Regions from separate parts of the Curtobacterium sp. AC273 genome, predicted to be linked through region 2. Evidence: riboswitches for the same ligand, from Rfam matches in the RefSeq annotation. Region 2 holds a riboswitch; the other holds the start of a gene.
The links. A riboswitch is a leader RNA that binds a small molecule or an ion and turns the genes downstream of it on or off. The one in region 2 is predicted to bind thiamine pyrophosphate.

Region 1: another riboswitch for thiamine pyrophosphate. It lies ahead of ACZ8AI_RS14010 (ECF transporter S component); the one in region 2 lies ahead of thiM (hydroxyethylthiazole kinase).

The regions. Positions count from the first base shown of each region.
Region 1 covers NZ_CEEDDU010000008.1:188,909-200,551, reverse strand. The annotation lists gene ACZ8AI_RS14025 (ATP-binding cassette domain-containing protein) at 1-997, opposite strand, end outside; partial or broken gene ACZ8AI_RS14020 (hypothetical protein) at 1,302-1,388, opposite strand; partial or broken gene ACZ8AI_RS14015 (ATP-binding cassette domain-containing protein) at 1,526-1,777, opposite strand; gene ACZ8AI_RS14010 (ECF transporter S component) at 1,783-2,424, opposite strand; TPP riboswitch at 2,421-2,530, opposite strand; gene ACZ8AI_RS14005 (hypothetical protein) at 2,613-2,924, opposite strand; partial or broken gene glgX (glycogen debranching protein GlgX) at 3,065-5,303, shown strand; partial or broken gene treY (malto-oligosyltrehalose synthase) at 5,300-7,767, shown strand; partial or broken gene treZ (malto-oligosyltrehalose trehalohydrolase) at 7,764-9,519, shown strand; partial or broken gene ACZ8AI_RS13985 (polyprenol monophosphomannose synthase) at 9,766-10,561, opposite strand; gene ACZ8AI_RS13980 (class F sortase) at 10,607-11,251, opposite strand; gene ACZ8AI_RS13975 (hypothetical protein) at 11,371-11,643, opposite strand, start outside.
Region 2 covers NZ_CEEDDU010000003.1:149,882-161,524, forward strand. The annotation lists gene ACZ8AI_RS05400 (S1C family serine protease) at 1-803, shown strand, start outside; gene ACZ8AI_RS05405 (hypothetical protein) at 737-2,047, opposite strand; partial or broken gene ACZ8AI_RS05410 (RNA-binding S4 domain-containing protein) at 2,421-2,777, shown strand; gene ACZ8AI_RS05415 (J domain-containing protein) at 2,804-3,751, opposite strand; gene ACZ8AI_RS05420 (DNA glycosylase AlkZ-like family protein) at 3,748-4,839, opposite strand; gene ACZ8AI_RS05425 (hypothetical protein) at 4,751-5,095, opposite strand; gene ACZ8AI_RS05430 (DNA glycosylase AlkZ-like family protein) at 5,059-5,331, opposite strand; gene ACZ8AI_RS05435 (phosphotransferase enzyme family protein) at 5,328-6,104, opposite strand; gene ACZ8AI_RS05440 (GntR family transcriptional regulator) at 6,247-6,888, shown strand; partial or broken gene ACZ8AI_RS05445 (MFS transporter) at 7,005-7,484, shown strand; gene ACZ8AI_RS05450 (hypothetical protein) at 7,663-8,109, shown strand; gene ACZ8AI_RS05455 (NUDIX domain-containing protein) at 8,158-9,222, opposite strand; TPP riboswitch at 9,290-9,385, shown strand; gene thiM (hydroxyethylthiazole kinase) at 9,374-10,243, shown strand; gene ACZ8AI_RS05465 (hypothetical protein) at 10,233-10,574, shown strand; gene ACZ8AI_RS05470 (thiamine phosphate synthase) at 10,571-10,963, shown strand; partial or broken gene ACZ8AI_RS05475 (bifunctional hydroxymethylpyrimidine kinase/phosphomethylpyrimidine kinase) at 10,960-11,058, shown strand; partial or broken gene ACZ8AI_RS05480 (bifunctional hydroxymethylpyrimidine kinase/phosphomethylpyrimidine kinase) at 11,138-11,353, shown strand; gene ACZ8AI_RS05485 (bifunctional hydroxymethylpyrimidine kinase/phosphomethylpyrimidine kinase) at 11,502-11,643, shown strand, end outside.

The DNA.
Region 1 (11,643 bases), on a different contig from region 2:
CGACGGTCGGGCCTGGAGGCGCGGATCGCCCGGGCAGGTCGGCCGACGTCCCCGGGGCGGTCACCGTTCCATCCCCCGGCTCGGCGGGCGTTCGGAGCACGGGCTCGGCACCCGTCTCGCTGAGGACGACCTCGTCGGCGTCGAGCGCCCGCACGAGGTCCTGGTCGTGCGTGATGGCCACGATCGCGGTGCCGGCGTCGGCGAGCGCCCCGAGCCGGTCGACCACGGCCTGCCAGGTGGCGCGGTCCTGGCCGGAGGTCGGTTCGTCGAGCACGACGACCGGCGGCGCCGCGGCGACGACGGTCCCGATCGCGAGTCGACGCTGCTCGCCGCCGGACAGGGTGAAGGGGTTGGCGTCCGCCAGGTGCGCGAGCCCGAACGTCGCGAGCAGCTCCTCGACCCGCGCGGCGACCTCGTCGTCGGGGTGGCCGAGGGCGGTCGGGCCGACGGCGAGTTCCTCGCGGACGGTGCGGGCGACGAACTGGTGCTCGGGGTCCTGGAACACGGTGCCGATGCGCGCGGCCAGCTGGCGGCTGGTCCACGCGGCGGGGACGTCCCCTATGCCCGCGGCGAGGGCCGGGGTGGCGTGCAGTGACCCGTCGACGTGGCGGAGGAGCCCGGCGAGCGTCAGGCCGAGCGTCGACTTGCCGACGCCGTTCGGCCCCGTCACGGCGAGCACCCGGCCGGCCCGGACCTCGAGGTCGATCCCGCTCCCCACGCGCTGCCGCTTCCCCCGTGCCGTCCCGAGCCCCTGCGCCGCGAGCAGCACCGCGCCGCTGTCCTCGCCGCCGCCCGCGCCGCCGAGCGGGCGAACTCCCCACGGTCGCCCCGTCGCCCGACCCCGGCATTTCGCCCGCTCGTCCGCGACGGGCGTGCCCCACGTCCCCCACGGACGACCCCGCCGAGCCGAGCGGGCGAAGTCCCGTGGTGCCCTTCTCGCGCGACCCCGGCATTTCGCCCGCTCGTCCGCGACGGGCGTGCCCCCGTGCCGAACCACGCGCGGGCTCCGACCCCGGCAACCACACGCCGGCCGCCGTCAGGGCCGCACCGTGCCGGGCGAGCACCTCGGCGGGCGGACCGTCGGCGACGACTCCCCCGGCGGGCTCGAGCAGCACGAGCCGGTCCACCAGGTCGAGCCACGTGCCGATCCGGTGCTCGACCACGAGCAACGAGCACCCGGTCTCGTCGAGCAGCGCACGGACGGCGTCGTGCACCTGCGACACCCCCGACGGATCGAGGTTGGCGCAGGGTTCGTCGAGCACGAGCGCCCCGGGCCGCATCGCCAGCACGCCGGCGAGTGCCAGCCGCTGCCGCTGCCCGCCGGACAGCTTCGTGGTGGACCGGTCGAGCGCCAGGTCGAGCCCCACGACGTCGAGCGCAGTCCGCACCCGCTCCCATATCTCCTCCGGCGGGACCCTGCGTTCTCGCACCCGAACGCGACGTCGTCGCCGACCCGCGACATCACCGTGTGGGCCTCGGGGTCCTGCATCACGAGGCCGACGCGCCCGCGGGCCGCGCGGGGGTCGGCACCGTCGACCAGGACCGAGCCCTGCACGGAGGCAGCGGTGTCGTCGGTGTCGTCCGGCTCGTCGGGCAGCACGGCGGCGACGGCCCGGAGGAGCGTGGACTTGCCCGCTCCCGAGGGTCCGACGATCGCGACGCGTTCCCCCGGTTCGACGGTCAGGTCGACGCCGCGGACCGCCCACGCGTCACGTCCGGCGTACCGCCAACCCCAGTCGTGGAAGGCGATGCGCGCGGGACCCTCGGCCCCGGACACCGTGGTCACGCGACGGCGCGGGTCCCGCGCCTGGAGTGTTCACGGCCGGCGGCGAACGACGACAGCACACCGGTCGCGGCGAGCGCGCGGACGAGGAGCCACGAGCCGAGCCCGGCGATGACCGCTCCGCCGACGACGCCAGCCACGATGTACGCGGCCTTGAAGCCCGCGTCGTACCCGGGGTACCAGAGCACGGTGTCGTTGAGACCCATCGCGAGACCGGCCGCGGCCCCGGCGAGGACGACGACCGGCAGCCGGTACACGCGGTACAGGAACAGCGCGAGGACGAGTTCGGCGCCGAGGCCCTGGACGAGTCCGGCCTCGAGCGTGAGCCACCCCCACTGGGTGCCGAGGAGCGCCTCGACCGACGCGGCGACCATCTCGGCGTAGAGCGCCGCGCCGGGCTTCCGGACGATGATCGCGACGACGGGTCCGGCGAGCAGCCAGACGCCGCCGAAGAACGCCTGCGTGCCGGGCAGGACGAGCGTCATCGCGGCGCTGAGCGGCTCGTAGCCGAACTCCCACACCTTGAAGACGACGCCGATCGCGACCGCGAGGACGCTGGCGACGACGATGTCGACCACCCGCCAGCGGAGCGATCGTGTGACCCGGGCGGACGGTACTGCTGGTGACGTGCGTACGGACATGGTCCTGGACTCCTCCCTGCGCCGGCATGATCCGGATCAGGTTCGACGGTCGGAGCGCCCTTCGCTCCCTCTCAGCCCGGTGGTTCCGGACTCCCGTGTGTGTCCCGCCAGTGTAGACGCGGACGCGACCGTGTGACGGACTGGAGGCGCGGTGCCAGCTGGCACCGCGCCTCCAGGCCGTCAGTGGGTCACTTCTTGAGGACGCGGACCAGCTTGCGCAGGACGGTGCCGGTCACCCAGATGACCGGGATGCTCACGGCGAGCAGCGAGATGAGGTTCGGCTCGAACTCGAGGTCCTTGCCGGGGCGGCGGACGTACGCGCCGACGGGGATCGATGCCCCGCCGCCACCGCCGCCGCCGTTGTCGTCGCCGTCCCCGCCACCACCGAAGCCGAACCAGGCGATGGACACCGGGATGAGGGTCTGGTCGCCGACCTCGACCGGGTCCCCGTAGTTGGTGGACACGCCGACGGGGCGCACCTTGTCTGCGATCTGCGTCACGATGTTGGCCATGCGCGCGAGGCTACTCGCCGGTCCCTCCACAGGCTGCGACGCGCGGGAACCGTCCACGGCTGGGGCTTGTCTGCGGACGCGGACGGCCCTCGCCGATATGTTGGCGCCACCCACACCTGGAGGAACGTTTGCACACCTGGCCCGGCAACCCGTACCCGCTCGGGGCGACCTACGACGGAAGCGGCACGAACTTCGCGCTCTTCAGCGAGGTCGCCGAGCGCGTCGAACTGTGTCTCTTCGACGACGACGGCAACGAGACCTGCGTCCCCCTGCTCGAGGTGGATGCCTACGTCTGGCACGCGTACCTCCCGAACGTCGGACCCGGACAGCAGTACGGCTTCCGCGTCCACGCGGACTACGACCCGACGAAGGGGCTCCGCGCGAACCCCGCGAAGCTGCTGCTCGACCCGTACGCGAAGGCGACGAGCGGGGACATCGACTGGGACCAGTCGCTGTTCTCGTACACGTTCGGCGACCCCGACTCGACCAACGACGAGGACTCCGCCTCGCACATGATGAAGGGCGTCGTCATCAACCCGTTCTTCGACTGGCAGGGTGACCGCGCACCGCGGACCCCCTACGGCGAGACGGTGATCTACGAGGCGCACGTCAAGGGCCTCACCGAGACGCACCCAGACGTGCCGGAAGAGCAGCGCGGCACGTACGCCGGCGTCGCGCACCCGGCCGTCATCGAGCACCTCAAGCGCCTCGGCGTGACGACGCTCGAGCTCATGCCCGTTCACCAGTTCGTGAACGACTCGACCCTGCAGGACAAGGGGCTGTCGAACTACTGGGGCTACAACACCATCGGGTTCTTCGCGCCGCACTCGCACTACTCGTCGTCCGGCGACCAGGGCCAGCAGGTGCAGGAGTTCAAGACGATGGTCCGCGAGCTCCACCGCGCGGGCATCGAGGTCGTCCTCGACGTCGTCTACAACCACACGGCAGAGGGCAACCACCTCGGTCCCACCCTGTCGTTCCGCGGCATCGACAACGCGGCGTACTACCGCCTCGTCGACGACGACCCGCGGTACTACATGGACTACACGGGCACCGGCAACTCGCTCAACGTCGGACACCCGCACTCGCTTGCAGCTCATCCTCGACTCGCTCCGCTACTGGGTGACCGAGATGCACGTCGACGGCTTCCGCTTCGACCTCGCCTCGGCGCTGGCCCGCGAGTTCTACGAGGTCGACCGGCTGTCGGCCTTCTTCGAGCTCGTGCAGCAGGACCCGATCGTGTCGCAGGTGAAGCTCATCGCCGAGCCGTGGGACGTCGGCCCCGGCGGCTACCAGGTCGGCAACTTCCCGCCCCAGTGGTCGGAGTGGAACGGCAAGTACCGCGACACGGTGCGCGACTTCTGGCGCGGCGAGTCGTCGACGCTCGGCGAGTTCGCGTCGCGGATCTCCGGTTCGGCCGACCTGTACGAGCACGACGGCCGCACGCCCAAGGCGAGCATCAACTTCATCACCGCGCACGACGGCTTCACGCTGTACGACCTCGTCGCCTACAACGAGAAGCACAACGAGGCCAACGGCGAGGACAACAACGACGGCGAGAGCCACAACCGTTCGTGGAACTCCGGCGCCGAGGGGCCCACCGACGACGAGGCCGTGAACGCGCTGCGACTCCAGCGCCGCCGCAACTTCCCGGCGACGCTGCTGCTCAGCCAGGGCGTGCCGATGATCGCGCACGGTGACGAGCTCGGCCGGTCGCAGTCGGGCAACAACAACGTCTACGCGCAGGACTCCGAGCTGAGCTGGATCGACTGGGACACCGCCGACGAGGAACTCATCCAGTTCACCGCCGACGTCGTCAAGCTCCGGCACGACCACCCGACGTTCCGCCGCACCCGGTACTTCAACGGGCGCCCGGTCCGCCGTGGCGAGGGCGAGCCACTGCCCGACGTCGTGTGGCTGACCCCCTCGGGCGACGCCATGGACCCCGAGGACTGGGACTCCGGCTTCGGCAAGAGCGTCGGCATGTACCTGAACGGCGAGGGCATCCGCGGGCGCGACTCCCGCGGCGAGCGCGTCACCGACGTCGGGTTCATCACGTACTTCAACGCGCACGACGACGTCGTGACCTTCACCCTGCCCCCGGAGGAGTACTCCCCCGGGTGGACGGTGCGGATCGACACCGCGGACCCCGGCGCCCGCGACGAGGTCCTCGAGGCGGGCACCCCGCTCGACGTGCCGGCGCGGTCGATGATCGTGCTCCGCGCCGAGCCCGACCACGAGGTCACCGTCACCCCGGTGGAGACCGACCCGGCACGGCCGGCCACCCCGGCTCCGCAGGACGCCGTCACCCCGGCGAACCCGGCGGGGTCGACGGCGCCGTCCGACACGGCGGGCGGGCAGCAGTGACCGCGCGTCGCATCCCGTCCTCCACCTACCGGCTCCAGGTCACGCCCGACTTCGACCTGACGGCCGCGCAGGACGTCGTCGACTACGTGCGTGATCTCGGGGCGGACTGGCTCTACCTGTCGCCGGTGCTGCAGGCCGAGCCCGGCTCGCAGCACGGCTACGACGTCGTCGACCACACGCACGTCGACACCGAGCGCGGCGGCGACGACGCGCTCCGTGCCCTCGCCGAGGCCGCGCACGGCGCCGGGCTCGGGGTCCTCGTCGACGTGGTGCCGAACCACGTCGGCGTGGCCACGCCCGCGGCGAACCCGTGGTGGTGGTCCCTGCTCGAGCACGGGCAGGGCTCCCCCGTCGCCTGGGCCTTCGACGTCGACTGGCAGGCCGGGGACGGCAAGCTCCGCGTCCCTGTGCTCGACGACCGGCTGCTCGACGCGGTCGAGCTGCGGGACGGCCGGCTGTACCTGGGCGACACCGCCTACCCGACCGCGCCCGGCACCGTGCACGACGGCGACACGGTCGAGGCCGTGCACGCCCGCCAGCACTACGAGTTCGTGCACTGGAAGCGCGCCGACCACGAGCTGAACTACCGCCGGTTCTTCGCGGTGAACACGCTCGCGGCCATCCGTGTCGAGGAGCCCGAGGTCTTCGCGGCGTCGCACGCCACGATCGGCGCCTGGTTCCGCGACGGTCTCGTCGACGGCCTGCGGATCGACCACCCGGACGGCCTGTACGACCCGGCCGGGTACCTGCAGGACCTCGCCGACCTGACGGGTGGTGCCTACACCCTGGTCGAGAAGATCCTCGAGCCGGGCGAGCAGCTGCCGAGCTCCTGGCCGGTGGACGGCACGACCGGGTACGACGCCCTCGGGGTCCTCGACCGCGTGTTCGTCGACCCCGCGGGCGAGGAGACGCTCACCGCCGCGTCGGGTGCTGAGCCGTCCGACTGGCAGCAGCTGACGCACGACACCCGGCGCGGCATCGCGGACGGGATCCTCGGCAGCGAGGTCGAGCGCCTCGCCCGGCTGCTGCGCCCCGTCGCCGGCGACCTGCCGCACGATCGGGTCGTCGACGCCGTGGCCGAGATCGTCGCCTCGTTCGACGTCTACCGGACGTACCTGCCCGAGGGCGCGCACCACCTCATCGACGCCCTCGAGCGCGCGGCCGAGGCCCGGCCCGACCTCGACGACGTCATCGACCGGATCGCCCCGGCACTCGTCGACCCGACGGACGCCGCCGCGATCCGGTTGCAGCAGACGAGCGGCATGGTGATGGCGAAGGGCGTCGAGGACACCGCGTTCTACCGGACCTCGCGGCTCACCAGCCTGAGCGAGGTCGGCGGCGACCCGAGCGTGTTCTCGGTCTCGCTGGCCGACTTCCACCAGGCGCAGCGCGACCGGCTCGGCAGCTGGCCGCACACCATGACGACCCTGACGACGCACGACACGAAGCGGAGCGAGGACACCCGCGCCCGCATCGCCGTCCTCGCCGAGATCGGGCACGAGTGGTCGTCGGCGCTCGAGCGCCTGCAGTCCCTCGTCCCGCTCGAGGACGCGGTGTTCGCGGACCTGCTCTGGCAGGCGATCGTCGGCGCACGCCCGGCCAGCCGGGAGCGCCTGCACGCCTACGCCGAGAAGGCATCGCGCGAGGCCGGGGACAGCACCACGTGGACCGAGCCGGACGAGGACTTCGAGCGGCGCATGCACGCGCTGGTCGATGCCGCGTTCGACGAGCCCGCCGTGGTCGCCGTGCTCGACGCCCTCGACGAGCGGATCGACGCCGCCGGGTGGTCCAACGGGCTCGCACAGAAGCTCGTGCAGCTCACCGCGCCCGGCGTCCCCGACGTCTACCAGGGCACCGAGTCCTGGGACCGCCCTTGGTCGACCCGGACAACCGGCGTGCGGTGGACTACACCGAGCGTCGGCACGTCCTCGCCGAGCTCGACGGCCCGGACGACGACGGCCCCGAGGACCTCCCCGCCATCGGCATCGACGGGGCCGCCAAGCTCCTCGTCACCAGCCGTGCGCTGCGGGTCCGCCGCGACCACCCGGAGCTCTTCACGCGCTACCTCGAGCTCGAGGCGACGGGCAGCGCGGCGGACCACGTGCTCGCGTTCGACCGCGGCGGCGCGGTGACCATCGCCACGCGCCTGCCGATCGGGCTCCGTCGCGTCGGCGGCTGGGGCGACACCCTGGTGCACCCCGCGCCGCTCGACCGGGTCGACCTGCTCACCGGTCGGCGCTTCCCCGCGTCCCGTGGCATCGCGCTGTCCGAGGTCCTCGCCGACTACCCGGTGGCCCTGCTCGTCCCGGCGCACGTCGTCGAGCCGACCGACCACGGCACCGAGACCGCCGACGTCTCCCGTCCGACGACCAGAACGGACGCCCGTGGGTCGGACGCCCCCGGGTCGTCCGCACCCGAGTCCGACGCCCAAGCCGAGATCGACATCCTGGAGGGGCACGCATGACCGTTCCCGACCGCTACGGCGTCTGGGCCCCCGCTCCCGAGCGGGTGCGCCTCGTCGTCGACGGCACCGAGTACCCGCTGACCCGCGGCGCCGACGACTGGTGGACGACCGACGCGGTCCTCCCCCACGTCGGTGCGCGCTACGGGTTCCGCATCGACGACGACGACGCCGCGCGGCCCGACCCGCGCAGCCGGTTCCAGCCCGAAGGCGTGCACGGCCCGTCCGAGGTCGTCGACCCGGCACGGTTCTCGTGGACCGACGAGGCCTGGACCGGCCGTCCGGCGCGCGGTGGCGTCATCTACGAGATGCACATCGGCACCTACACGCCCGAGGGCACCCTGGACGCCGCCGCCGCGAAGCTCGACCACCTGGTCGAGCTCGGCGTGGAGTTCGTCGAGCTGCTCCCGGTGAACGCCGTGAACGGCGAGTGGAACTGGGGCTACGACGGCGTCGGCTGGTTCGCCGTGCACGCCCCGTACGGCGGCCCGGACGCCTACGACCGGTTCGTCGACCGCGCGCACGCGCTCGGGCTCGGCGTCATCCAGGACGTCGTGTACAACCACCTCGGACCGAGCGGCAACTACCTGCCGCTGTACGGCCCGTACCTGCTGCAGGGGCTCGGCAACACGTGGGGCGACTCCGTCAACGTCGAGCACCCCGAGGTCCGTCGGTACGTGCTCGACAACGTGCGCATGTGGTTCCGTGACCACCACGTCGACGGGCTCCGGCTCGACGCCGTCCACGCGATCCGCGACACCACCCGCCCGCACGTGCTGCAGGCGATGGCGTCCGAGACCGACGCGTTCTCGGCGTTCGTCGGCAAGCCGCTGTCGCTCATCGCGGAGTCGGACCTGAACGACCCGATCATGTTCCGTCCGCAGGAAGCCGCGGGCTACGGTCTGGCCGGGCAGTGGTCCGACGACTTCCACCACGCGGTGCACGTCGCGCTGACCGGCGAGACGAACGGCTACTACGGCGACTTCGCCCCGCTCTCCGCACTCGCGAAGGTCCTGCAGCACGGGTTCTTCCACGACGGCACCTGGTCGTCGTTCCGGAAGCAGCGGCACGGCCGACCGATCGACCGAGGGACCTCCCCCGCGACGGCCCTGGTCGTGGGGAACCAGAACCACGACCAGATCGGCAACCGTGCGGCGGGCGATCGGCTCGCGGCGAGCCTGACCGACGAGGGGCTTCGTGATCGCCGCGGCGCTGACGTTGCTCGGACCGTTCACGCCGATGCTGTTCATGGGCGAGGAGTTCGCCGCGACGACGCCGTGGCAGTTCTTCACCTCGCACCCGGAGCCGGAACTGGGCGAGGCCACGGCGACGGGCCGCATCGCGGAGTTCGCCGAGCACGGCTGGGACGAGTCCGCGGTGCCGGACCCGCAGGACCCGACGACGTTCACGAACTCGAAGCTCGACTGGGCAGACGTCGACTCGGAGCGGGGTGCGGCGATCCTCCGGGCCTACCGTGTGCTCATCGCGCTCCGGCGCACCGACCAGGCGTTCGTCGACCCGCGGTACGAGGCGAACGCGGTCCGCTTCAGCGAGGACCGGCGCTGGCTCGTGCTGACCCGGGGCCTGCTCGGACCGGATGCGACCCCGGTGCACGTCGTGGTGAACTTCCTCGACGACGACGCCGAGGTGCCGGTGCCGGGCGCCACGGGCGAGGAGCTCTACCGCTTCGGCGAGGCCGACGTCGCGACCGACTGCGTCCGGTTCACCGGCCGCGGGGTGGTCGTCCTGCGCTGAGCCGGCGCCGGCCGACCAGCCGCTGGCTGGCGGGCCCGCCCGCCGGGCAGCCCCACGCGAAAGCGACAGATCGCCGCGGAACTCCCGCGGCGATCTGTCGCTTTCGCGGGGGGCGACGGCCGTCGGCAGACGAGATCTGTCGCTCTGGCGGTGTGGTCGTCCCGCAGACGGACTGGAGGCGCGGGGCGGGTCCGCCACGCGCCTCCAGTCCGGCGACGGCCCGCAGACCGACTGGTGACGGCCCGGTCAGGCCGCGTGGTCGGACACCGCGTGCGCGTTCGCGCGCACCGACGGCAGCCGACGGTGGTCCTTCACGACCGAGCGCGCTTCGCGCAGACGTCGGTCGAGGCCCCACTTCGTCACGAGGGCGAGGCTCTCGCGCACGATGTTCCCGCTCATCTTGGAGACGCCGAACTCTCGCTCGGTGAAGGTGATCGGGGTCTCGACGACGCGCAGCCCGGCCTCGAGGGCGCGCCAGCACAGGTCCACCTGGAAGCAGTACCCCTTCGAGGCGACGCCGGCCAGGTCGATGCGCTCGAACGCGCGCGACGTGAAGACGCGGAAGCCGCCGGTGGCGTCGCGCACGGCGATGCCGAGGGCCAGGCGCGTGTAGAGGTTGCCGCCGCGGGAGAGCATCTCGCGGTACCAGGGCCAGTTCCTCCACCTCGCCGCCCTTGATCCAGCGGGACCCGAGGACGAGGTCGTTCGTGTCGGCGAGCTCGAGCATCCACGGCAGGTACTCCGGGTGGTGCGAGCCGTCCGCGTCCATCTCGACGAGCTTGTCGTAGCCCTGCTCGAGGCCCCAGGCGAACCCGGCGAGGTAGGCGCCGCCGAGGCCGTCCTTGACGGTGCGGTGCATGACGTGGACCCGGCCGGTCTCACGGGCGATCTGGTCGGCGATGTCGCCGGTGCCGTCCGGGGAGTTGTCGTCCACGACGAGCACGTGGACGCTGTCGTCGGTGGCGGCGAGGGTGCGCTCGACGATGGGGCGGACGTTCTCCGCTTCGTCGTAGGTCGGGATGATGACCAGGGTCGTGCTCATGGTGCTCCTTGCGCTTGACATCGAAGATATCGGTCGTCGGCTGCGTCACTCCGCCGAGAGCTCTGCGAACACGATCAGATTGTCCGTGTAGTGCCCGGTGGCGGTGTCGAACGTGCCGTCGCAGGTGATCAGCCGGAGTTGCGGGGTGGGTGCGGTGCCGTAGACGTCGCTCGTCGGGAACGCCGACTTCGCGGCCCGCTCCGACCGGTCCACCGTGAAGGTTCGGGTGGTGCCGTCGGACATGGCGACGTGGATCTCGTCGCCGGGGACGAGTTCGTCGAGCCGGAAGAACACGGCTGCGGCGGTGGGGCTGTCGACGTGCCCGGCGATGACGGCGGGGCCGACCTGCCCCGGCACGATGCCGTCGCTGAACCAGCCGGCGTCGTCCCACCCCTTCGGCGGGTCGAGTTCACCGGCGGCACCGCGGTGGAGGTCCTCCAGCGAGGAGGAGACCCCGATCGCGGGGATGGTCACGCGGGTCGGCGTCGCGTCCGAGGCCGGCGCGGGTGCCGCCGGGTCCTGGAACCCGGCGATGTCGCGGTCGGCCGCGGTCGACCCGGAGTCCGACGGTCGCGAGCTGCTCGGACCGCTCGAGACGCCCCGCCCGTCCCCGTCCCCGTTCCCTACCGCGACGGCGACCGCGCTGACCGCACCCCCGGCGACGAGCACCGCCGCCCCCGCGGCGATCACGACCCACCGCCGCCCGAGTCTCGCCCTGAGCGACGTCCCTCGCGGCCCGGAGCCCGCGATCCGACGCGCAGACCGAGACTCGGGGCCCGCCCGGCGCCGCCCGCGACCGAGCCCGCCGGTCACGACGAGCCTCCCGCCGCGGACGCGCAGCCGCCGAGCACGTCCGACGTCAGCATCGTCGTGCCGAGCGCCGCCCACGCGTCGCCGTAGTACGTCGGGGTCGTCGCCGTGGTGCGGTCCGCGCGCTCCAGGTCCTTCGTCGCCGCGCCGGTCGAACCGGCCGCGTGCTCCGCTGCCGCACGCGCCGTGTAGGCCAGCGCGCTGCGGTCGCCGGTGACGGCGGTCCCGCCGAGGTCGAGCTGGGCCGCGAGCTGCGTCGTCCGACGGAGGGT
Region 2 (11,643 bases):
GCACGATCCTGACGAACAACCACGTGATCCAGGGCGCGACGAGCATCACCGTCACCGACGAGACCACCGGCAAGGAGTACAAGGCGGACGTCGTCGGGCCGGACGCGACGAACGACGTCGCCGTGCTGAAGCTCGAGGGCGCGTCCGGGCTGTCCACCGTGACGCTCGACGACGACGGGGAGCCGAGCACCGGCGACACCGTGACCGACGTCGGCAACGCGGAGGGCACCGGCAACCTCGTCGCCGCCGAGGGCTCGGTCACCGCCACCGACCAGGACATCCAGGTGCAGAGCGAGACCGGCACCGGCACGGAGTCGCTGACCGGGCTCATCGAGATCGCGGCGGACATCGTCTCCGGCGACTCGGGTGGTCCGGTCCTCGACAGCGAGGGCGAGGTCGTCGGCATGGCGACCGCGGCGTCCTCGGGGACGGCGGACGTCACCGGCTACGCGATCCCGATCACGACGGCGAAGAGCATCGCGGAGAAGATCCTCGCGGGCGAGTCCTCGTCGACGATCACCATCGGGCTGCCGGCGTTCCTCGGGGTCCAGGTGAGCGGCACGGCGTCGACGGGCGGCGTCGCCGTGGCCGGCACGGTCGAGGGGTCGGGCGCCGCGAGTGCCGGCCTCGTCGCGGGCGACACCATCACGAGCATCGACGGCACCGCGGTGGCGAGCTCGGACGCCCTGACCTCGGCGATCCAGTCGCACTCGGTGGGTGACGAGGTGACGGTCGGTTACACCGACAGCACCGGCGCCGCGAAGACCGTGACGGTGACCCTCACCGCCGGCCCCGCCGCGTAAGGGTCTTCAACCCAGCAGCGCACACACCAGGGACCGGTAGACGTTGGCCCATCGGGCACAGTGTCGAGAAAGCACCTAACCCAGCAGCGCACGCACCAGGGACTCGGTACACGCTGGCCGGGGAGTCCGTCGAGAAGGCGGTCTCCCCGGCCTCCGCGCGGTCCGACGCGCGCGAACCCCCTGCCCCTCGGCACGCACGACCACGATCGGGTTCGGCTTGCCGGGCCCGCCGGAGCGACGACACCGTCCACGGCGCCGCCCAGAAGCGCGCGAGCCGCGGATCGGTCTCCGCGATCGCCGCGGGCAGGTCCGGAGCGCTCTCCGCTCCGCCGGTCCTCCGGCCGAGCAGGTCCGCTCGGAGCGACCCCGTGCGGAACGGGAAGGTCCATGCCGGACCGATGCCGAGCCTCCCGGCCAGCACCGCGACCACGCGCTCGGCCGACAGCCCGGTGATCACCGCGTCCGCCTCGTCCGTCCCGTCGACGACGGTCTCCGACCAGGCCTGGAGGCGCGTGGTGCGCCCGTCGGGCAGCCGCTGTTCCAGGGTGACCGGCTGGGCGTCGCCCGCCCAGGGGTCGAGCAGGGTCTGGGTGGACTCGGGCAGGGTGCCGAGGCGGCCGACCAGGCCGACGTCGATGAGCTCGCGGCCGGCGGCCGTCCGGAGCAGGGTCGGGTTCCAGCGGCGTCCGGCGAGGGCTGCGGAGGGTGCCGAGCGCCTGGGGGCTGACGCGCACGCCGTCGACCTCCGGTGCGGGTGCCGGGTCCGGCAGCGCCTCGAGGTCCCGCTGCGCCCGGGACGGCGCCGGTTCGGTGGCGCGGACGGTGTCGAGCAGCGCGAACACGAGGTCGTCGGTGGCGAGCATGCGCGCCAGGGGCCGCTCGATGGTGAGGTCCACGCGGTGCCGGCCGGTGACGAAGAGCAGGTGCGCTCCCGCGACGTCGTCGTCCTCGTCGGGGCGGACGTACTCGACCAGGCGCGCCGGGGCCCCGGTGGTGGTCCACGGGTCGCTGCCGATGAGCCGGAGTCCGTCGACCGACCCGGGCAGCCGCTCGAGCAGGCTGGTGTGCTCCTCGGCGATCGTCCGGTCGCTGGGACGGGAGCGGACGGTGAGCACGACGTCGTCGCCGGTGACGCGCAGGTCCGCCTGGGCCGAGTCCTCGCGACGCCACGCGTCGGGGCGGCGGAAGGTCAGGCGGGCGGTGCGGTCCTCGGTGCCGAGCGGAGCGGGGGACGGCCATGGCATCGAGGCTACGTCGGGGGCGGCCCGCGATCGAGCGCGGCTCGCCGGGGCCGCGTGGGTTGGCGGGCGCTCGGGATCAGGGGGCGCGGCGGGAGCGCGGCGCGGGTGGCGGCGGGACCGGCTTCGCCGCGACGACGTCGGCCAGCGCGACCTCGACCGGCCCCCGGCGGGGTGTCGATCACCACGGCGTCGGTGGTGCGATCGACGAGGACCCCGAGGGCGTCCCGCGCTCCCCCCGCCGTGGTGTGCCCGGACGACGAGCCGGTCCCCGATCGCCGCGTCGCGCAGCACCCCGAGGGCGTGCGCCTCGCGCGATCGCGTCCTGCCCGGTCTCCGTCACACCGCCAGCGTAGGACGCGCGCCTAGAGTGGAGGGGATGGCCAAGGCACGCGTGGACAGCTGGATCTGGGCGGTGCGGATCACGAAGACCCGCTCCGCCGCGACCGCTGCGTGCAAGGCCGGTCACGTCCGGGTGAACGGGGAGCGCGCCAAGCCGGCGCAGCCGATCGGTCCCGGGGACGAGGTCCGGGTCCGGCAGAACGGGTTCGACCGGATCGTCGTCGTGACCGGGATCATCCTCAAGCGGACGAGTGCGCCCGAGGCCGCGAAGCACTTCGAGGACAAGACGCCGCCGCGGCTCCCCAAGGAAGAGGCCGGCTTCGTCCCGATGCGCGAGCGCGGCGCCGGACGTCCGAGCAAGCGGGAGCGCCGCGACCTCGAGAAGCTCCGCGGCTACTGGACCCACGACGCGGTCGGGCATCAGACGAAGCGGACGGTCTGCAGCAGGCGGTCGCGGAGCTCGAAGACGTCGACCGAACCCTCCGGCGAGAACACCCCGTTCAGCACCTGACCGAGCGCGCCTCCGCCGCACGACGAGCGCGGTGGGCTTGCGGGGCGATCCGGACGACCTGCACGTCCTCGTCGACCGCGGAGTCCGGCACGACCAGCAGCCGTCCGGTGAACTTTACGCGGGTCTGCTTCTGCACCGCTCGGGCCGCGGACGAGCTCCTTCACGGGGCGTTCCCCGGGCGCGAGGGTCTCCCCCGCGATCTCACCGTGCTCGACGCGGACCGGAGCGCCCTGGTCGATGGACTCGACGGCCCAGAGCCCGCTCGGGGTGAGGACCGCGTGGTCGAGCTTGCCCTCGGCACCGGCGTCGAGGTCGTGCCAGACCGTCACGCCGATGCCCATCTCGGAGATGATCGACGCGGTCGACTCCTCGGCGAGGGCCTCGGCGAGGAGCCGCCGGATGTGCCGGGGCGCCGACCGGATGAGCGTGGGGTCGTACGGGTCCTCGATGGGGTCGCCCAGGCCGACCCACTCGCGCTCGGCCTGCAGGAAGACCTCGCGCGAACGACCGCCGGGATGTCCGTGGGACCGGGCACGGGGCCGTGAATCGCGACGGGCCGCCGGAGGTGCGTAGGCGTCGCGACCGGAGTCGGGCCTCCAGGCCGAGGTGCCCGACGGACCGGACGCGCCCTGCCCGGACGAGCCGCGGGAACCGGCGTCGTAGGCGCGGCGCGCGGCGGGCGTGCCGATGCGCTCCCACGCGATCTGCACCTGGCGGAAGCGGCGGGCGTCGCCCCCGAGGTCCGGGTGGGACTCGCGGGCGGCCCGGCGGTACGCGCGGCGGAGCTCGTCGTCGTCGGCGGTCGCGCGGACGCCGAGGACTTCGTACGGGGTGGCGTCGGCCGGGCTGTCGGTCATGGCCCTGCGACATTACCCGAGGGAGCGTCGGAGTCCGCCGCGTGGCGCCGCTGGGTGCCGCCTGAGGGCGGCGGGTGCGCGATCGGACGCGCGCCGGGTGCGTGATCGATCGCACCCCGGTACGGACGTCGCGCCCCGGTGTGCGGGGGTGCGACGTCCGTGCGGGGGTGCGACCCGGCACGATGGCGGCGGCGGCGGTGCGGCGCGGCCGGCGGCGGCGGCCCGTCGCCGGGTCCTCGCTCGATCACACCCGGTGCGGACGTCGCGCCCCGGTGTGCGGGGGGTGCGACGTCCGTGCGGGGGTGCGACCCGGCACGATGGCGGCGGCGGCGTGCGTGCGCGGCCGGCGGCGGCGGCCTGTCGCCGGGTCCTCGCTCGATCGCACCCCGGTGCGGACGTTGCGCCCCGGTGTGCGGGGTGCGACGTCCGCGCGGGGGTGCGACCCGGCACGACGGCGGCGGCCTGGAGGCGCGGTGCGGCCCCGGCGGTCGGCCGGCGGACCGCTCTAGGGTCAGGTCGAAGGCGACGGGGGTCGCCAGGAACGCGCCGTAGCGGCCGGCCGCTGCCTCGAGTGCGCGGACCGACGCGGCGTCGAGCGGTTCGAACGGCGTCACCGTGACCCGGACGTCACGGGAGCGCTCCGTGCGGGTCCAGGTGCCGACGACCCGCCCCCGGACCACGGCCATCGGCAGGAACATCCCGTTGCCGCCGGGCACCACGCGATCGGCGTACCGGGGTCGAGCTGCGCCGACCGGTCGGCGTACCCGAGCAGGTACTCGTCGAACCCCGGCAGCAGGTGCCCTGTCGGGACCACCACCGCTCGACGGACGATCGGCGAGGGCGAGGAGGCCGTCGCCCAGGTCCTCCACGACGTCACCGGCAGCGGCCCGGGCACGCCGGAGGTCGCCGAGCGGCAGCTTTGTCCACGAGGCCGCATCGGCGACGGTCGCCGGACCACGACCGCGCAGGAACCCGACGAGCACGCGGCGGAGGGCTTCGTCACGGTCGGGCACCGGCGACGCGGGCGGTGCCCACTCGTCGAGCAGGACGAGCCCCTGCCCGACACGAGCCGTGGGACCCCACGCCACCAGGCCCTCCTGCGAGAGCTGGAGCAGCAGGTGGTGACCCGCGTCCGGCGGCGGGGTCGATGCCGGCGCCACGGAACACGTCGAAGAGCTCGTCGCGGACGAGGGACCGACCGCCGGACAGCGCGGCGACGGTGGTGTCCCGGGCTCGTCCGAGCAGCGCGTCGTCGATGCCGAGCTCGGCCGCGCGTCGGGCGATGCTCCGCAGAGTGCGCTCGGCGGTCAGGGACAGCAGGAGCCGGAGGTCGTCGGGGCGCATCGCGTGCAGGGTCCCGCGCACGGCCACGACCGGACGAGTTCGGCCCGGTCGAACGCGGCGCGGACGTCGTCGCGCGTGGCACCGGGAGCACGGACCCCGATCGCCCAGAGCACCTGGCCGAGGTCCTGCCCCTGCACGGCGGTCATCCGCTCGACGGCGGCGGTCGGACCGAGCCCGGGCACCGCGATCCCCTGCGCGGCGAGGCGCATCGTGCGGAGCTGCGCCGGCGTCATCATGGCACCAGCATGCCCGGCACCACCGTCAGGCGGACGGCCGCGGTGATTTCGGCGGCGTGCTCCTCGATGTACCGGACGTCGGCCCGGTACAGGTCGGCGTGCCCGTGCGCGAGGTCACTGACGAACTTGGGGTTGCCCGCCGAGGCCTCGGTCTCGATGGTGGTCACCAGCGCGACGAGCGAACCGGTGATCGTCTCGGCGAGGACCGCACGCGACCGGGCGTCGAGTCCGTAGGCGCGGCAGAACTCCGCCGCACGGTCGAGCCGTTCGTCGAGGGACGGGGCCGTCGAGCCCTCGACGACGCCGGTCGTGAACGGGGCGAACCGGTACACGGCACTCGCGACGTCCCACACCCGCGGCCCGGGGTGGGCGGTGTCGAAGTCGATGAGGCCGACGGCGGCGATGCCGTCGTACACGCAGTTGTACGGTGCGAAGTCGCCGTGCACGATCGTCTCGACGGGCAGCCGGTCCGCCTGCGACCAGACGTCGCGCGACGGGTCCCGAGGGAACGTCGCCGCGGCGTCGTGGTAGTGCCGGAGCAGCCGTGCACTCGTGACGAGGGCGGCCTCGCTCGCCACGTCGGCGGTCCACGGGTACTCCCCCGCGGTGCCGGGCACGAACGACACGGTCTCGAGGGTGTCGCCGTGCTCGATCGGCTCGGGTGCCGCGACGAACCCCTGTTCGTGCAGGTGGGCGAGCAGCCGGTGCACGGTCGGTGTCCACGGCCCTGCCGGGCGGTGCACGCGATCGTCGGCCCTGGTGATCCGCTCCATCGGGTCCTCCTGTCGTCCACGTCTCCGTTGACGTGGTGGCCCAGCGTATCCGCGCACGGCCGACGCTGTCCCGGTTGCTCTCAGCAACACACCTGTCCCCATCAGCATGCACCGTTGCATGCAAGGCGTAGGATCGACGACCGTGAGCACCCCCGTCACCAGTCAGGCCGCGTCCGACCGGGCCTACGAGCACGTCAAGCGCGCGATCATCCGCGGCGACCTGCCCGGCGGCACCGCCATCAGCGAGAACGCCCTCAGTCAGGAGATCGGCGTTTCCAGGACACCCGTGCACGAGGCGTTCCTGCGTCTCGCGGCCGAGGACCTGCTCACCCTCGAGTCCCGGAAGGGCGCCGTGGTCCGGCCGATGTCCCCGAACGAGGCGGCGGACGTGCTCGAGATGCGGGAGGCCATCGAGTCGACGGCGGCGACCCGCGTCGTGACCGACGGCCGCGCGGCGGACGTCACCCCGAGCCTCCAGGCCGTGCTCGCGGAACAGGAGCAGGCGGTCGCGACCGGCGACGTCGACCGCTTCGTCGAGGCGGACGCGGAGTTCCACGGGGCCGTCATCGCGGCGTCGCGGAACGCGATCGCCGTCATGTTCGCGCGCACCCTGCGGGACCGGCAGCAGCGGCTGCGCCACCACCTCATGCGGCTGCAGCCGTCGCAACTCCAGGCGTCGCTCGAGGACCACCGCGCCCTCGCCGCCGCGCTCGAGGCGGGCGACGCCGCCCGCTACGCCGCGGTGCTCAGCGCCCACGTCGCGTCGCACCGGGGTGCCCTGTGAGCGCGGGGACCGACTCGATCGCGGTCCCGAACGTCCGCGTCCTGCCGTGGGTGGCGGTCTGGGGTGCCGTCTTCGTGTGCTCGTGGGGCGGCAACCAGTTCTCGCCACTGCTGCTGATGTACGAGGAGCGGGCGCACTACTCGTCGTTCCTCGTCACCGTGTTCCTCGGCGTGTACGTGCTCGGCCTCGCGCCAGCGCTCCTCGTCGCCGGGTCGCTGTCGGACCGGCACGGACGCCGGCCGCTGATGCTCGTGGGCATCGCGTCGGCGGTGGTCGGCAGCGGGCTGCTGGCGTTCGGTCCGCTCGGCGCCGGGTTCCTGATGGCCGGACGGCTGTGCTCCGGCATCACGGTCGGCATCGCGATGGCGGTCGGGAACAGCTGGGTGAAGGAGCTCTCGCAGGGACGGTTCGACCCGTCGGCCGACGCCGGGTCCGGTGCACGGCGGGCCTCGCTCGCGTTCACCCTGGGGTCGGCGTCGGGTGCCCTCGTCGCCGGGCTCATCGCGCAGTGGGGTCCGATCCCCGAGGTGCTGCCGTTCCTCGTGCACATCTGCGTCGCGGCGCCCTTCGCCGTCGTCGTGTGGCGGACGCCGGAGACGAACCGCACGGGCGGGCTGCAGGGGCGGTGGTGGCGCCAGCTCGCCGTGCCGAGTGCCGGGCACCGGCGGTTCACCCGCGTGGTGCTCGTCGCGGCGCCGTGGATCTTCGGCTCGGCGGCGATCGGCTACGGTACCTGCCGACGAAGCTCGCCGGTGCCACCGGGATGTGGGGCTCGTGTTCGCGACCGCCACGACCGTGGTCGCCCTCGGGGTGTCGAGCGCCGTGCAGCCGCTCGCCGCGCGGGTGCACTCCCTGCTGTCGGCGCGCGGCATCCTGACCGCGGTGGCACTCATGACCACCGGCATCGCCGTGGTCGTCGTCGCGATCCAGCTGCAGTCCGTGGCGATCGGCCTGGCCGCGAACGTGGTGATCGGCCTCGGCATCGGGATCGCCCTGGTGTCGTCGCTGCTCGAGGTGCAGCGGATCGCCGACCCCCGCGACCTGGCCGGACTGACCGGGGTGTTCTACGCGGCCGCCTACGCCGGGTTCCTGGCGCCGGCCGTCATCGCGGCGATCGCGAACGTCGTCGCGGTGCCGACCGTGCTCTGGGTGGTCGTCGGCCTCGGGGTGTTGTCGTGGGTCACGATCGCGGCATCGTCGCGGCGGTACGTGCCGGCGTAGCGCGGGCCGCGGCGCGCGCTCCCTCGCACCGTGCGAGGGTGATCGCGCCTAGAACTGGTCGCGGAGCCAGCCCGGTCCGCGAACCGTGGCGCCGAGTGCCTCGACCCGTGCCCGGAGCTCGCGGTCGGCCGTCACGACCACGACCGGTGCGTGGCCGGCGTCGACGGCTGCCCGTGCGGCGTCGACGATCGCGTCGTCGCCCGAGCCCGGCGCCCGCACGACGTCGAGCGGCCCGCTCGGCCCGCTCGGCCCGGTCCCGGTCGGCGCGATCGGCCCGTCGAGGGAGCAGGAATCGTCGGGTCGCCCGTCGGCGCGCGACGATTCCTGCTCCCTCGACGGAGCAGACGGAGCAGACGGAGCCGACGGAGCAGACGGACCAGACGGGGACGAACCACCAGACGAACCACCAGACGAACCAGCAGCCGCCCGCGCCTCGCCCTCAAGCACGACGGTCCACCGCGGCCACCACCGGTCGAACGGCAGCTCGAGCTCGGCGGCCGCCACACCCACCGCGGCGAGCGCCGTCACCCGGTCGAGCAGTCGCGCAGCCGCCCCCGCGCGGTCCTTCCACCAGCCGTCCGGCACGCTGCCGACGACGTTCGCGGCGTCGACGACGACGTGCGGCGTGGTCGTGATCCGCGCACGCAGGGCCGGCCAGGACGCCCCGAACCCGGGGTGCAGCGGCAGGTCGTCGACGTCGGCGACGGGGACCCAGGCGAGTTCGAGGCTCTCGCGGTCGGCGATCACGGGGTCGAACGGCCGGGAGGCCCGCCCCACCACCGTCGTGTACGTCCAGAAGCCGAGGTCGAGCACGGCCGTGTGGCGCAGGTCGACGCCGTCCTCGGGCACCCCCGCTTCCTCGGCGGACTCGCGGAGCGCTCCGGTCACGGCGTCCTCGCCCTGGTGCCGGGCGCCGCCGGGGATCCCCCACGTGCCGCCGTGGTGGCTCCACTCCACGCGGTGCTGCAGGAGCACGTTGCCGGCGCCGTCGTCGACGAGCAGCCCGGCAGCGCCGAAGAGCCCCCAGGCCTTGGTGCCGTCGGGGCCGACCGCCCAGGCGTCGCCGGGGTCGCGGGGACCGGGAGGCGGCCCGGGAGGCGTGGTGTCTGGCACACCGCAAGCTTTCCACACGGGACCGGCGGCGGCCTCGGATTGGTCACCGGACGTCGTGTACGGTGTCGCTCGAGACACGGGGTGCCGCGACCAGCGGCTGAGATCACACCCGTCGAACCTGCTCGAGCTCGTACTCGCGAAGGGATCGTCCATGGAAACCGCTGCGCCCTCCCCTGCCTGGGCCCACCGAACCGCCGAACTACTCGAGGCCGTTCGGACTCGAGGCCCCCTGGTGCACTGCATCACGAACACGGTGGTGCAGAACGTCACCGCGAACGTGCTGCTCGCGCTCGGCGCCTCGGCCGCGATGGTCGACGTCGTCACCGAGGCGGGGCCGTTCGCCCGGGTCGCCGACGCCCTGCTGGTGAACACCGGCACGCCGCACGCCGAGCCTCGTGCGGCGTCGATCGAGGCCGCCGAGGCAGCGGTCGACGCGGGGACCCCGTGGGTCCTCGACCCGGTGGCGGTCGGATCGCTGCCGGTCCGGACCGCGCTGGCCCGGGACCTGCTGGCCCTCCGGCCGACGGTGCTGCGCGGCAACGCCTCCGAGGTGCTCGCCGTGCTCGGTGCGTCCGCCGGTGGTCGCGGCGTCGACAGCACCGTGGGCACCGACGACGCGCGTGAGGCTGCGGTGGCCGCCGTGTCCGGTTCCGACACGGCCGGGAGGCGCGTGGCCGCGGTGGCCGTGTCGGGTCCCGTCGACCTCGTGGTCGGGTCCACCGCCGTGGGCGGCCCCGGTGTGCCGGTCCGGGTCGCGAACGGCACGGAGCTCCTCACCCGGATCACCGGCGGCGGTTGCGCACTCGGCGCGGTGATCGCCGCGTTCACCTCGGTGGCCGCGGAGGACCCGGTCGCGGCCGCGGTCGCCGGGACGGCCGTGCACACGATCGCCGCGGAGCTCGCCGCGCGTGACGCCGGCGGGCCGGGCACGTTCCAGCCGCTGTTCCTCGACCGGCTCGCGTCGCTGACGCCGGAGGACGTCGTCCGCGACGCACGCATCTCCGAGGAGCGTGCGGCATGACCGGCGTCGGCGTCTACCTCGTCACCGACGGCGCACTGTCGGACCGGCACGGCATCGGCGTGCTCGGGGTGGTGCGGGCAGCGGTGCACGCCGGGGTCCGGATCGTGCAGGTGCGCGACAAGGAGGCCTCGGCACGGGACCTGCTCGCGCTGACCTCGGCGGTGGCCGACGCCGTGGGCGACCGAGCCTCGTCGTGGTCGACGACCGGCTCGACGTCGCCCTCGCCGCGCGGCACGCCGGACACCGGGTCGCCGGGGTGCACCTCGGGCAGTCGGACGTCCCGCCGAGGCCGCGCGGGCGCTCCTCGGGCCGGACGCCCACGTCGGCCTGACCGCGAACACGCCGGAGCACCTCGCGGCCGTCGCCCGGCTGCCCCGCGGCGCAATCGACCTGCTCGGCGTCGGGGTCGTGCACCCCACCGCGACGAAGCCCGACCACCCTCCGGCGCTCGGGCACGACGGCTTCGCTCGGTTGGCCCGCGCGACCGACCTGCCGTGCGTCGCGATCGGCGGTGTGACCCTCGACGACGTCCTGCCGCTCCGCGCCGCCGGTGCCGCGGGCGTCGCGGTGGTGTCCGGCATCTGCGCCGCCGCCGACCCCGGTTCCGCCGCCGCCGCGTACGTCGCCGCGTGGGCCGACCACCTGTCGGAGGCGGGGCGATCCGATCCGGGTGATCCGCGCCTCCAGGCAGTCGACACCGGCCACGGGGCGGACGCATGAGCGCGACGGCGGTCCCCCGTGTCCTCAGCATCGCCGGGACCGACCCGACGGGTGGTGCCGGGTTGCAGGCCGACCTCAAGTCGATCGCGGCGCACGACGGGTACGGGATGGGCGTCGTGACGGCGCTGGTGGCGCAGAACACGCACGGGGTGCGGGTCGGTGCACGTGCCGGACGTGGGGTTCCTGCGGGAGCAGCTCGACGCGGTGTCGGACGACGTGACCATCGACGCGGTGAAGATCGGCATGCTCGGGACCGCTCCGGTCGTGCGGGTGGTGACGGACTGGCTGCGGGAGCACCGGCCGCCCGTGGTGGTGGTCGACCCGGTGATGGTGGCGACGAGCGGCGACCGGCTGCTCGACGAGGACGCCGCGGAGGCGATGGCGGAGCTGTTCCGGCTCGCCGACCTGGTGACGCCGAACCGTCCGGAGCTCTCGGTGCTGGCGGGGCTGGCGGGCAGTGCTGGCAGTGCTGGCAGTGCTGGCAGTGCTGGCTCTTGCTGGCGGCGCGGGCCGGGCCGTGGTCGACGCGGCGGTCCTGGTGGCTCGGACCTGGGACGTCCTCGTGCTGGCCAAGGGCGGACACGACGACGGGGCCACCTCGGACGACGTGCTCGTGTCGGCGGACGGCGTCGTGCGGACCTTCACGGCGCCGCGGATCGCGACGACGAACACGCACGGCA